DNA from 3 places in the Clostridium bornimense genome. Region 2 is predicted to be linked to each of the others. Evidence: riboswitches for the same ligand, from Rfam matches in the RefSeq annotation. Region 2 holds a riboswitch; each other region holds the start of a gene.
The links. A riboswitch is a leader RNA that binds a small molecule or an ion and turns the genes downstream of it on or off. The one in region 2 is predicted to bind cobalamin.
Positions count from the first base shown of each region.

Region 1: another riboswitch for cobalamin. It lies ahead of CM240_RS05695 (ABC transporter substrate-binding protein); the one in region 2 lies ahead of CM240_RS15970 (energy-coupling factor ABC transporter permease).
Region 3: another riboswitch for cobalamin. It lies ahead of CM240_RS02375 (sirohydrochlorin cobaltochelatase); the one in region 2 lies ahead of CM240_RS15970 (energy-coupling factor ABC transporter permease).

Region 1 is NZ_HG917868.1:1,291,545-1,294,832, forward strand. It holds gene cobD (threonine-phosphate decarboxylase CobD) at 1-219, shown strand, start outside; gene CM240_RS16805 (alkaline phosphatase family protein) at 212-1,231, shown strand; cobalamin riboswitch at 1,275-1,450, shown strand; gene CM240_RS05695 (ABC transporter substrate-binding protein) at 1,590-2,501, shown strand; gene CM240_RS05700 (FecCD family ABC transporter permease) at 2,494-3,288, shown strand, end outside.
Region 2 is NZ_HG917869.1:557,797-561,084, forward strand. It holds gene cbiQ (cobalt ECF transporter T component CbiQ) at 1-166, shown strand, start outside; gene CM240_RS15965 (energy-coupling factor ABC transporter ATP-binding protein) at 178-1,005, shown strand; cobalamin riboswitch at 1,038-1,225, shown strand; gene CM240_RS15970 (energy-coupling factor ABC transporter permease) at 1,359-2,114, shown strand; gene CM240_RS15975 (energy-coupling factor ABC transporter substrate-binding protein) at 2,107-2,415, shown strand; gene rodA (rod shape-determining protein RodA) at 2,628-3,288, opposite strand, start outside.
Region 3 is NZ_HG917868.1:520,588-523,875, reverse strand. It holds gene CM240_RS02380 (cobyrinic acid a,c-diamide synthase CobB) at 1-767, opposite strand, end outside; gene CM240_RS02375 (sirohydrochlorin cobaltochelatase) at 767-1,594, opposite strand; cobalamin riboswitch at 1,760-1,956, opposite strand; gene CM240_RS02370 (SurA N-terminal domain-containing protein) at 2,133-3,140, opposite strand.

The DNA of each region.
Region 1 (3,288 bases), on a different replicon from region 2:
CATAAGGGGATAAAAGTTTTTAATCCATCTGTAAATTATATATTTTTTAAATTAGAATCTAATATAGACTTAAGGGGAAAATTATTAGAAAAGAATATACTAATAAGAAGTTGTGAAAACTATTATGGATTGGATAATAGATATTATAGGGTTGCGGTAAAAAGTAATAGTGATAATAAAATTCTAGTTAAATTATTAGAAGAAGTGTTAAATGAGTAAAAAGAAAGTATTAATAATTATAGATGGATTAGAGGAAAATGAAAATGAATTTTTGGTAGATGTATTGAAAAAAGATGTAAAAAATACATCTATTGGTATTGATGAAAAGATAGTCGATACTGGAGTTAATGGATTTAAATCAGAAAGCTTAATTTGTATATTAAACATACTTGGATATCCAGCTAATATATATAAAATTTATGAAAGAGCATATTTTGAATCTATAGCTAGAGGTTATAGTAAATTAGAAAAAAAGACTATATTACGTTGCAATATAGTTAAAATATCAGATAATAGATTAATAGATTTCACCGGAGGTATATCAAAAGAAATTGGGAAAATGCTTATTGATAGAATACAAGAAACTATTCCTTATATTCAGCATTGTAGTTCTTATAAAAATTTAATTTTTTTAGATGAGCCATACCAATATATAAAGTCAATTCAATTGCCACCACCGCATTTTAGCATAGGTAAAGTTATTGATAATAGAAATGATAGAAATATTATTACGGAGATTATGGATAAATCTAGAAAAATATTTAGTGATTTAGGATACACAAATCTTCTATTATGGCCATGGGGAGCATCAAAAAAAACTACGTTGCCCAGCTTTTATATAAAGCATGGATTAAAAGCTGCTGTTGTATCAGGTATCGACTTAGTTAAAGGAATAGGAAAGGTGTTAGATATGGTAGTCCCTAATATAGATGATGCTACTGGAGATATAGATACAAATTTAGAAAATAAGTTAGAGATGACTTTAAAACTTTTAAAGGAAAAAGATTTTATATTATTACATATAAATGGGTGTGATGAAGCTGCACATCGTAAAGAATATGATAAAAAAATCATGTTTTTTAATAGAATAATTAAAGTTGTAATAGAGCCTCTATTGAGTGAAGTTGATAATAACTTTGAAGTAATAGTAGGAAGTGATCATATTACAAATTCAGTTACAGGAGAGCATGCTGATGGAAAAGTGAAATTTATTGGTTTTAAAGTTAAGTGAAGAGTTTGTATTGACAATAATAGCTTAAAATAATATAATCAATAAGAAAATTGACATAGAATGTGTTATAGACTTAATAGGGAATAAAGTGAAAATCTTTAACTACCCCAGTAACCGTGAAACTGACGAAATCTTTATTATAGCCACTGCGAAAGCGGGAAGGTAAGAGAGAGTAGGATGAAGTAAAGTCGGGAGACCTGCATTTTATGATGAATTATTATCTTCTGAGGGTGGGATAATAATATATACTATTTTTGAACATAAAGATAAAATAACCCCTGGGTTATTTTTATTTTTTTGTGCAAAATATGTATACATATATGTAAATTCCTTCAATAAAAACGTGAGGAGAATAAAAATGAAAAAAACAAAAAAATTTTTATCACTAATATTGCTAATAGCAATGTTAACACTTTCATTAATTGGATGTGGAAGTGAAAAATCTATTACTATGGAAGATAGGGAAGGAACTAAGTTTACTTTACCTTCTAAAGTAGAAAAAATTATTTCGACAGCACCATCAAATACAGAGGTATTAGTAGAATTAGGATTATCGGATAAACTAGTTGCCATAGATAAATATTCTACAGACATAGAAGGTATAGATAAGGATTTACCTACAATTGATTTTAGAAATCCCGATGCTGAAACAATTATATCTTTAGAGCCTGACATTATAATAGCTTCAGGACATAATAAAACTGGAAATGAAGATCCATTTGCAGCAATAAAAGAAGCTGGTATTACAGTTGTATATATTCCAAGTAGTGATAGTATTGAAGGTGTATATAAAGATATAAGCTTTATTGCTGATATAACTGGTACTGAAGAAAAAGGTGAAAAAATTATAGATGATATGAAGAAGGAGATTTCAAAAATTGCTGATATAGGTAAAACTATTACTGATAAGAAAAAAGTATATTTTGAAATAGGTTCTTCATCAAGTTTATTTAGCTTTGGTAAAAATACATTTTTAAATGAAATGATAGAATTAATAGGTGCTGAAAATATTTTAGGCAATGAAGAAGGTTGGGTATCTCCAAGTGAAGAAATTATTATTAAAGACAACCCAGATGTTATTTTGACAAATGAGCCTGTAGACAATATTATAGATACTATTAAAAATAGAGAAGGATGGGGAGAAATAAATGCAGTAAAGAATAACAATGTTTATCTTATTGATAAAAATGCATCATCTAGACCTTCTCAAAATATAATTAAAGCATTAAAGGAAATGGCTAAAGCCATTTATCCAGAGAAATATGAATAGGAATAGAAAAATATTATTGATATCTATATTTATAGCTATTTTAGTAATTTGTATTGGAACTTCCATTGGAAGTTCCAATATTAATATACAAGATGTTATATCAATAATATTAAATAAAATGTTTAAAATTCCTCTTTTAGAGGGAATAGAAGAAAGATATGTATCAATAATATGGAAACTTAGGTTACCAAGGGTATTGTTAGCTTTCCTTGTTGGAGCGGCTTTATCTGTAAGTGGAGTTGTTATACAATCAATTTTAAAAAATTCATTGGCATCACCATATACTCTAGGAATATCTTCTGGAGCATCATTAGGAGTTGGTATAGTAATTGTAACTGGCATAACTATTCCTATATTAGGAGTATTAATGTTACCAATAGTAGGTTTCTTATGTGGCCTTATTACAGTTTTTGCTGTGGTGTTATTTGCATCAAGAGTAGATAAAACTATGGGAAATAATACATTAATTTTATCTGGAATGGTATTTTCATTATTTGCAAATGCAATATTAACAACAATAACTGCTTTATGTAGTGAAAATATTGAAAGTATAAGTCTTTGGCAAATGGGCTCTTTTTCTTTAAAAGGATGGTCTTATGTAAAAGGTGGTAGTATATTTTTTATAATAGGTTTTATTGGTGTTATGTTATATGCTAGAGAAATGGATATTTTATCTTTTGGAGAAGATCAAGCAAAATCTATTGGAGTAGAGACGGAGAGGGTAAAAAAGAAATTATTATTTTTAGTAGCAATTTTAACAGGAACATCTGTAGCTTTAAGTGGTGTT
Region 2 (3,288 bases):
ATTATCAATAAAAAAAGCAAATGGTTACTATGATGCTATAGAATCTCGTTGTTACAATGGGGAAATGCTATTTTTAGAAGAAGCCAAGCCATTAAAAATTTCTCAATTATTATATTCAGTGGGGTATTTTATTCTTTTAATAATACTATGGATAATAACTAAATAAGAGGTGATATAATGAAGAATCCAATATTAGAAATAAGAAATTTGAACTACAGCTACAATTCTGATAAGAAAGCTTTAAATAATATTACCTTATCTATTAACAAAGGCGAAAAAATAGCTTTTCTTGGTGCAAATGGTGCTGGAAAATCTACTTTTTTTCTTAATCTCAATGGTGTTTTACATCCTGATAGTGGTGATATTATTTATGATGGAATTATAATGACTTCCAAGAATCTAAATACTTTAAGAAAAAATATCGGTATGGTGTTTCAAGATGCTGATAATCAAATTATAGCTTCAACAGTTTTCTCTGAGGTATCCTTTGGTCCTATGAATATGAAGCTTCCTATTGAAGAAGTAAAGTCTAGAGTAACCGAATCCTTAGAATACATGAATATTACATCTCTTAAGGACAGGCCTCCCCATTACCTCAGTGGTGGTGAAAAAAAGCGTGTCACTATTGCCGATATAATTGCAATGAAATCTGAGATAATAATATTTGATGAACCAACAGCATCACTGGATCCTTTAAATATTAATTTACTTGAAGATGTACTAAGTAAACTTTATGATGATGGAAAAACTCTATTAATTTCTACCCATGATGTAGATTTTGCATATAAGTGGGCTACCCGTATTATCTTATTTGCTAATGGTACAATAATTGCCGACGATATACCTGTTAATATCTTTAAAAATCAAAGTATTTTAAAAGAAGCAAATTTAAAAACACCAATATTATTTGATGTATATGAGATGCTTAAAGAAAAAAATAATGTGACAACCTTATCTTATCCAAGAACTATAGATGAGATGAAATTATTAATTGACAATTTATAGAATGCCATTGTAATATATAAGTGGTTATTAATTACAATTTAAATGCAAAAGGTGCCTGTGTTTCTCCGCAGGATAATAGGGAAAAGGGTGAAAGTCCCTTACGGTCCCGCCGCTGTGTTGGTATAGTTGTATCTTAATTTTATGTCACTGGGAAACTGGGAAGACAAGATATAATGTTTGAAGCCAGAGTCAGAATACCTGCCTTTTGCATACGAAGATATTTAGTTACGAGCGATGACTAAATATTTAGTAGAACACTTTTTTAATATTAAAAAGTGTTAGTTTAAGATGCAATTCTAATGACTGGGAATCATTAGTTAATGTGTCTTTTTTTATTTTAAGGAGGAATCACAATGAAAAATCACAAAAAACTTACCATCTTTGCAATTATTTTTGCTACAGTATTCAGTATTAATCCTATAGCAAATGCAATGCATATCATGGAAGGATATCTTCCAGTTAAGTATTGTGTAACTTGGGGACTAATCTCATTACCATTTCTTATTTTAGGCTTTATTTCTATAAAGAAAACTGTCTCTGCTAACAGAAAGTCACTAACTATCTTAGCTATGGCTGGAGCCTTTATCTTTGTAATATCATCACTAAAAATACCATCAGTAACTGGAAGTTGTTCACATATGACTGGTACAGGCCTTGGTGCAATATTATTTGGACCTTTTGCTGTCAGTATTTTAGGAATAATAGTCCTTTTATTCCAAGCTATTTTATTAGCTCATGGTGGAATAACTACATTAGGAGCTAATACATTTTCTATGGCAATAGCTGGTCCAATTATATCTTTCGCACTTTATAAATTATCCATTAAGTTTAAATGTAATAGAAAAGTAGCTGTTTTCCTTGCTGCTGCTATGGGAGATTTAGCTACTTATTGTATAACTAGTTTACAATTAGCTATGGCTTATCCATCACCAGAAGGCGGTATACCTGCTTCTATTGTAAAATTTTTAGGCGTATTTGCTCCAACACAATTACCATTAGCTATTATAGAAGGTATCCTTACTGTAATAATAGTTATGGCACTTGAAACATATGCAAAATCTGAATTAACTATTTTAGGTTTTTTAAAGGGGGATAAGATTCATGAGTAAAAATAAAAGAACTGTACTTATATTGTTAGTAATTGCTGCTGCCATTGCAATTATTCCTTTATTCACCTTAAAAGGTGCTGAATTTGGTGGCTCTGATGATGCTGGAAGTGTTATGATCAGTGAAATTCAAGGTGAAGAACACGAGCCTTGGTTCACTCCAATTATGGAAACCCTTATCGATGGTGAACTTCCTGGAGAGGTTGAAAGCCTTCTATTTTGTGTACAAACAGGAATTGGTGTTGGTATAATTTCCTTCTTCATGGGTCGTTTCGTAGAACGAAAAAAGTTGGAAAATAATTAGAAAATTTTATAATGTATAGTATTTCTATATTGTTACTTTTAAAAACCAGAAATTACAGCTTAAATTTCTGGTTTTTTATATTCCTTCTATCTAGATTTGTTTGCACCTAAATGTGGAATCTATATTAAAATACATTTTCACCTTGTAAAATGGGATTATTGCAAAACTAACTTTTCAGTTACCTCTTTCAATGATACCTTTTGTTGTTTTCACTAAAAATTAATTTTTTTATGTCTCATACCAACATTTAAAACAAGTGCTAAACTCATAAAATATACAAGCATAGAACTACCTCCATAACTCATAAAAGGTAGTGTTATCCCTGTTATCGGCATTAATCCAATACTCATACCCATATTCTCTAAAATTGAGAATAACATCGATCCTGTAACCCCAGCTACAAGTATTGATCCAAAAACATCTTTTGATTCCTTAGCTATATTAATCATTCTAAAAATCATAATTCCATACAGCATCAAAAGACCAAAAGAGCCAATAAATCCCCATTCTTCGCCAACTACTGAGAAAATAAAATCAGTCCATGCTTCTGGGATAAATCCACCTTTTGTTTGACTTCCATTTTTATATCCACTTCCAGTAAATCCACCAGATCCTATAGCAATTTTAGATTGTATCACATGATATCCCTTTCCTAAAGGATCTCTTGAAGGATCTATAAAAGTCATAATACGTTCTTTTTGATATGGTTGAATTAAACCACTATTCCATACTACTGCAATTGAAATAAACAAAAGTAAAAATCCTCCACCAATAATCTTCCAATCAAGTTTACCTACTATTACCATACCCAGTACTGTAAAGAAAATTACCATACTCATACCCATATCTGGTTGTATTATAACTAAAGATGTT
Region 3 (3,288 bases), on a different replicon from region 2:
AAATTTTCTTTATAATAAAATCTAAAAGCCTTATCATAAGCAACGGCAATTTTAATTTTTTTATCCTTCATATGAAATAAATCTTCGTATTGATTTACTTCTTTAAAGATTTTCAGTATTTCATCTAAATCGATATATTTTTCCATCATATCAGCAATTATATCAATCTTGTCAAAAAGATTATCTACCTCAATACTCTGTACTAAACCTAAATGTCTATTAGATAATTCTATTTTTTCTTCTCTAGGTAAATATCCAAAAACTTTTATACCGCAGTTTATTTCTATTGCTGGCTTTAATAAATTATAATATCCCTCTGATATATTATTTAATATCACTCCAACAACATTGGCATTTCTAAAATTCTTAAGTCCTTCTATTTCTGCACATAAAGTTACACTTTGACCTTCAGCCGTTAATACTAGAACTATAGGTATATCACCTAATGCCTTTGATATACTATAACTTGAATATTCCTCATCTAATCCTTTACCATCATATAATCCCATAGCACCTTCAATTACTGCTAAATCACCTTCACCTCTAGAAAATGCTGCTTTTACACCATCTTCTCCCATAAGATATAAATCTAAATTTCTTGATGGTACCCCTGTAACCTCACTATGAAATGCAGTATCTATATAATCTGGCCCAGTTTTATACCCCTGAACCTTATATCCTCTATTTTTTAATGCCTTCATTAATCCTAATGTTACAGTAGTCTTTCCTCCACCACTTCTATTTGAAGAAATCATTACACTTTTCATTATCTATGCCCTTTCTTTGTTTCACCAATAGAAATATATCTTCCTTCTATAATATCCTCTATTCTAGTGATATATAATTTATTGAAACTATCTAACTCTCCAAGACCATGAGGATATGTTTTAACTTCTATCCCGGCCTTCTCTAGCATTGATTTCCATGATCCTTCATCATCAGAGGATATATCATTTAAAGTATGATCTCCTGCTACCAACATAAGTGGTATTAACTTAACGGAGTTAATATTTTTACTTTTTACTCTTTTAATAACAGTTTCTATTGTTGGATATCCTTCTACAGTACCTACAAAAATATTGTTATATCCCTCATCTTCTAACACTGATTGAAGACATCCATAAACAGCATTACTAGGATTTGCAGTACCATGCCCTACCATAACAACAGCTTCCTCATCTAGAAAGATATTTTTAACAGCATCAATAAATAAAGAATAATCATTAGGTATACCTTCTACCCCTTGATAATAAAATATAGGTCTTCCTAACTTTAAAGAATTAAACTTTCCCTCATATTGAAGCCTAACCTTATTTATATACTGAAATTCCTCTCCCGGTATTATATGCAATGGTTGCATTATCACCTCTTCGTAACCTTCATTATATAATTTCTCTAAAGCATCCTCGGGAGCATCTATATCCATACCATATTTATCATTAAGCTTTTTTATAATCCTATGTGCAGTAAAAGCCCTTCTCACCTCATAATTAATAAAATAATTTCTTATAGACTCCTCAGCCCTTTCAATTGAGCTTTTTAGAGCCTCTATGTAACTAGTTCCAAAACTTATAACTAAAATTGCTTTTTTCATAAAAACTCCTTTCTAGAACACAGCTTAGAAGGCACAGAGCACAAGTACTAAAAAAAGCTGTCACACGCCTTCGTGCGACAGCTCATTTTTTATCAATAATAAAACCTAAAGTATAATCTACTTAGGTCTCCACTTTTACTGAATTTTGCTTTTGCCTTCCCACCGAAGTAAGCATAACTTTAGGCAGGTCTCCTGACTTAAGCATCAACCGCCTCTTCTCCTTCCCAACAAAAGTAGTCAGTGGATAAATGAAGATTTGTCTGCTTTTACAGTAGCGGGGGCTGTAGTGGACTTTCACCACTTTCCCTTTTAATTTTGAATAATTAAGATTATATTCAAAAACCCAAAATTGTCCTATTTAATTAAGGTAATTATACACTATATCATTATAATTCACAACATATTAACAATCATCATAAATCACCTGCTATTAATTCTATAAAATAATAGGTATTGCACAACATTTATTTATAAAATATCATGCAATACCCATATATTATAGTCTCTTTTATAACGTATTATTACACTATAAAAACTACTAATTATTTAAATTATCTTTATATTTATCTGTTTCTAATTTATCTTTATATATTGATTTTAATTTAGCTTCTACACCATTAGTAAGTATATCTTGTTTTAATTGATATTTAAGTCCAGTTTCTCTATCAACAATTTGAATTAAGAAATACCCAAACTTTAAATTTCCATCATCATCTTTAGTAGACTCTACTATATCTGATTTTTCACCAACATTTAAATTCTTTACTGCTTCAACGAAGTTAGCATCTATACTAGACATGTCTTCTGAATCTGTATCCATAAATCCAAAGAACCCACCATTACTTGCTCCTGAATCTGTTGAGTATGTTGCAGCTATCTCATCAATTGATTTTCCTGCATCTAATTCTTTCTTAGCAGCTTCAATTTTTTCTTTGTCTGAATTTACAATATAAAGAACAGCTTTTTGGTTTTCCATAGCATCATAATCTTCTTTATTGTCTTCTTTATACTTTTCCATTGCTGATTCATTAGAACTTACTTCTAATAAGTGTTCTCCAGCAACTTTAGAATAATACATTTCCCCTAATACCTCTTTCATTTCATCTAAAGTAAGATTAAATTGAGCCTTTGCCTTTTCTTCAAAATCATCATCAGTAGCCCCTAAAGCACTCTTATAATATTCCATTTGTTCGTCAACATATTTTTCTTTATCCTCATCGTTAACTTCGATATTATTATCTTTTATATACATCTGTACCAATTCATTATAAACTAATTCATCTAATTTACTTTGTTTTGCAGATTCATAGTATGATTTTGCTGTATCATCCTTAAGAAAATCTTCTCCATAGTTTTCTATTAGAGTTGCTTCATAATCTTTTAATTCACTCTCTACTTGAGATCTCTTTATTACAGTATCTCCAACCTTTGCAACTATTTGTTTTCCTTTAGCTTTATCAGTCTTTTCTAGCACAGCACATGATGTTAATCCCATAGTTGCAAATATAAGACCAATAGCAATAACTGTATTTCTTATTTTCTTCAATTTTATTTCCTCCACCTTCTTTGTTTTATATGATAAACTGCTTCTCACAATACTTCATAGTATATATAGTATTATTTATCCCTATAAAACATTTAATTTTTGCATGAACAAAATCAGTATATTTCTTTGTAGATTATACCGAACTTTT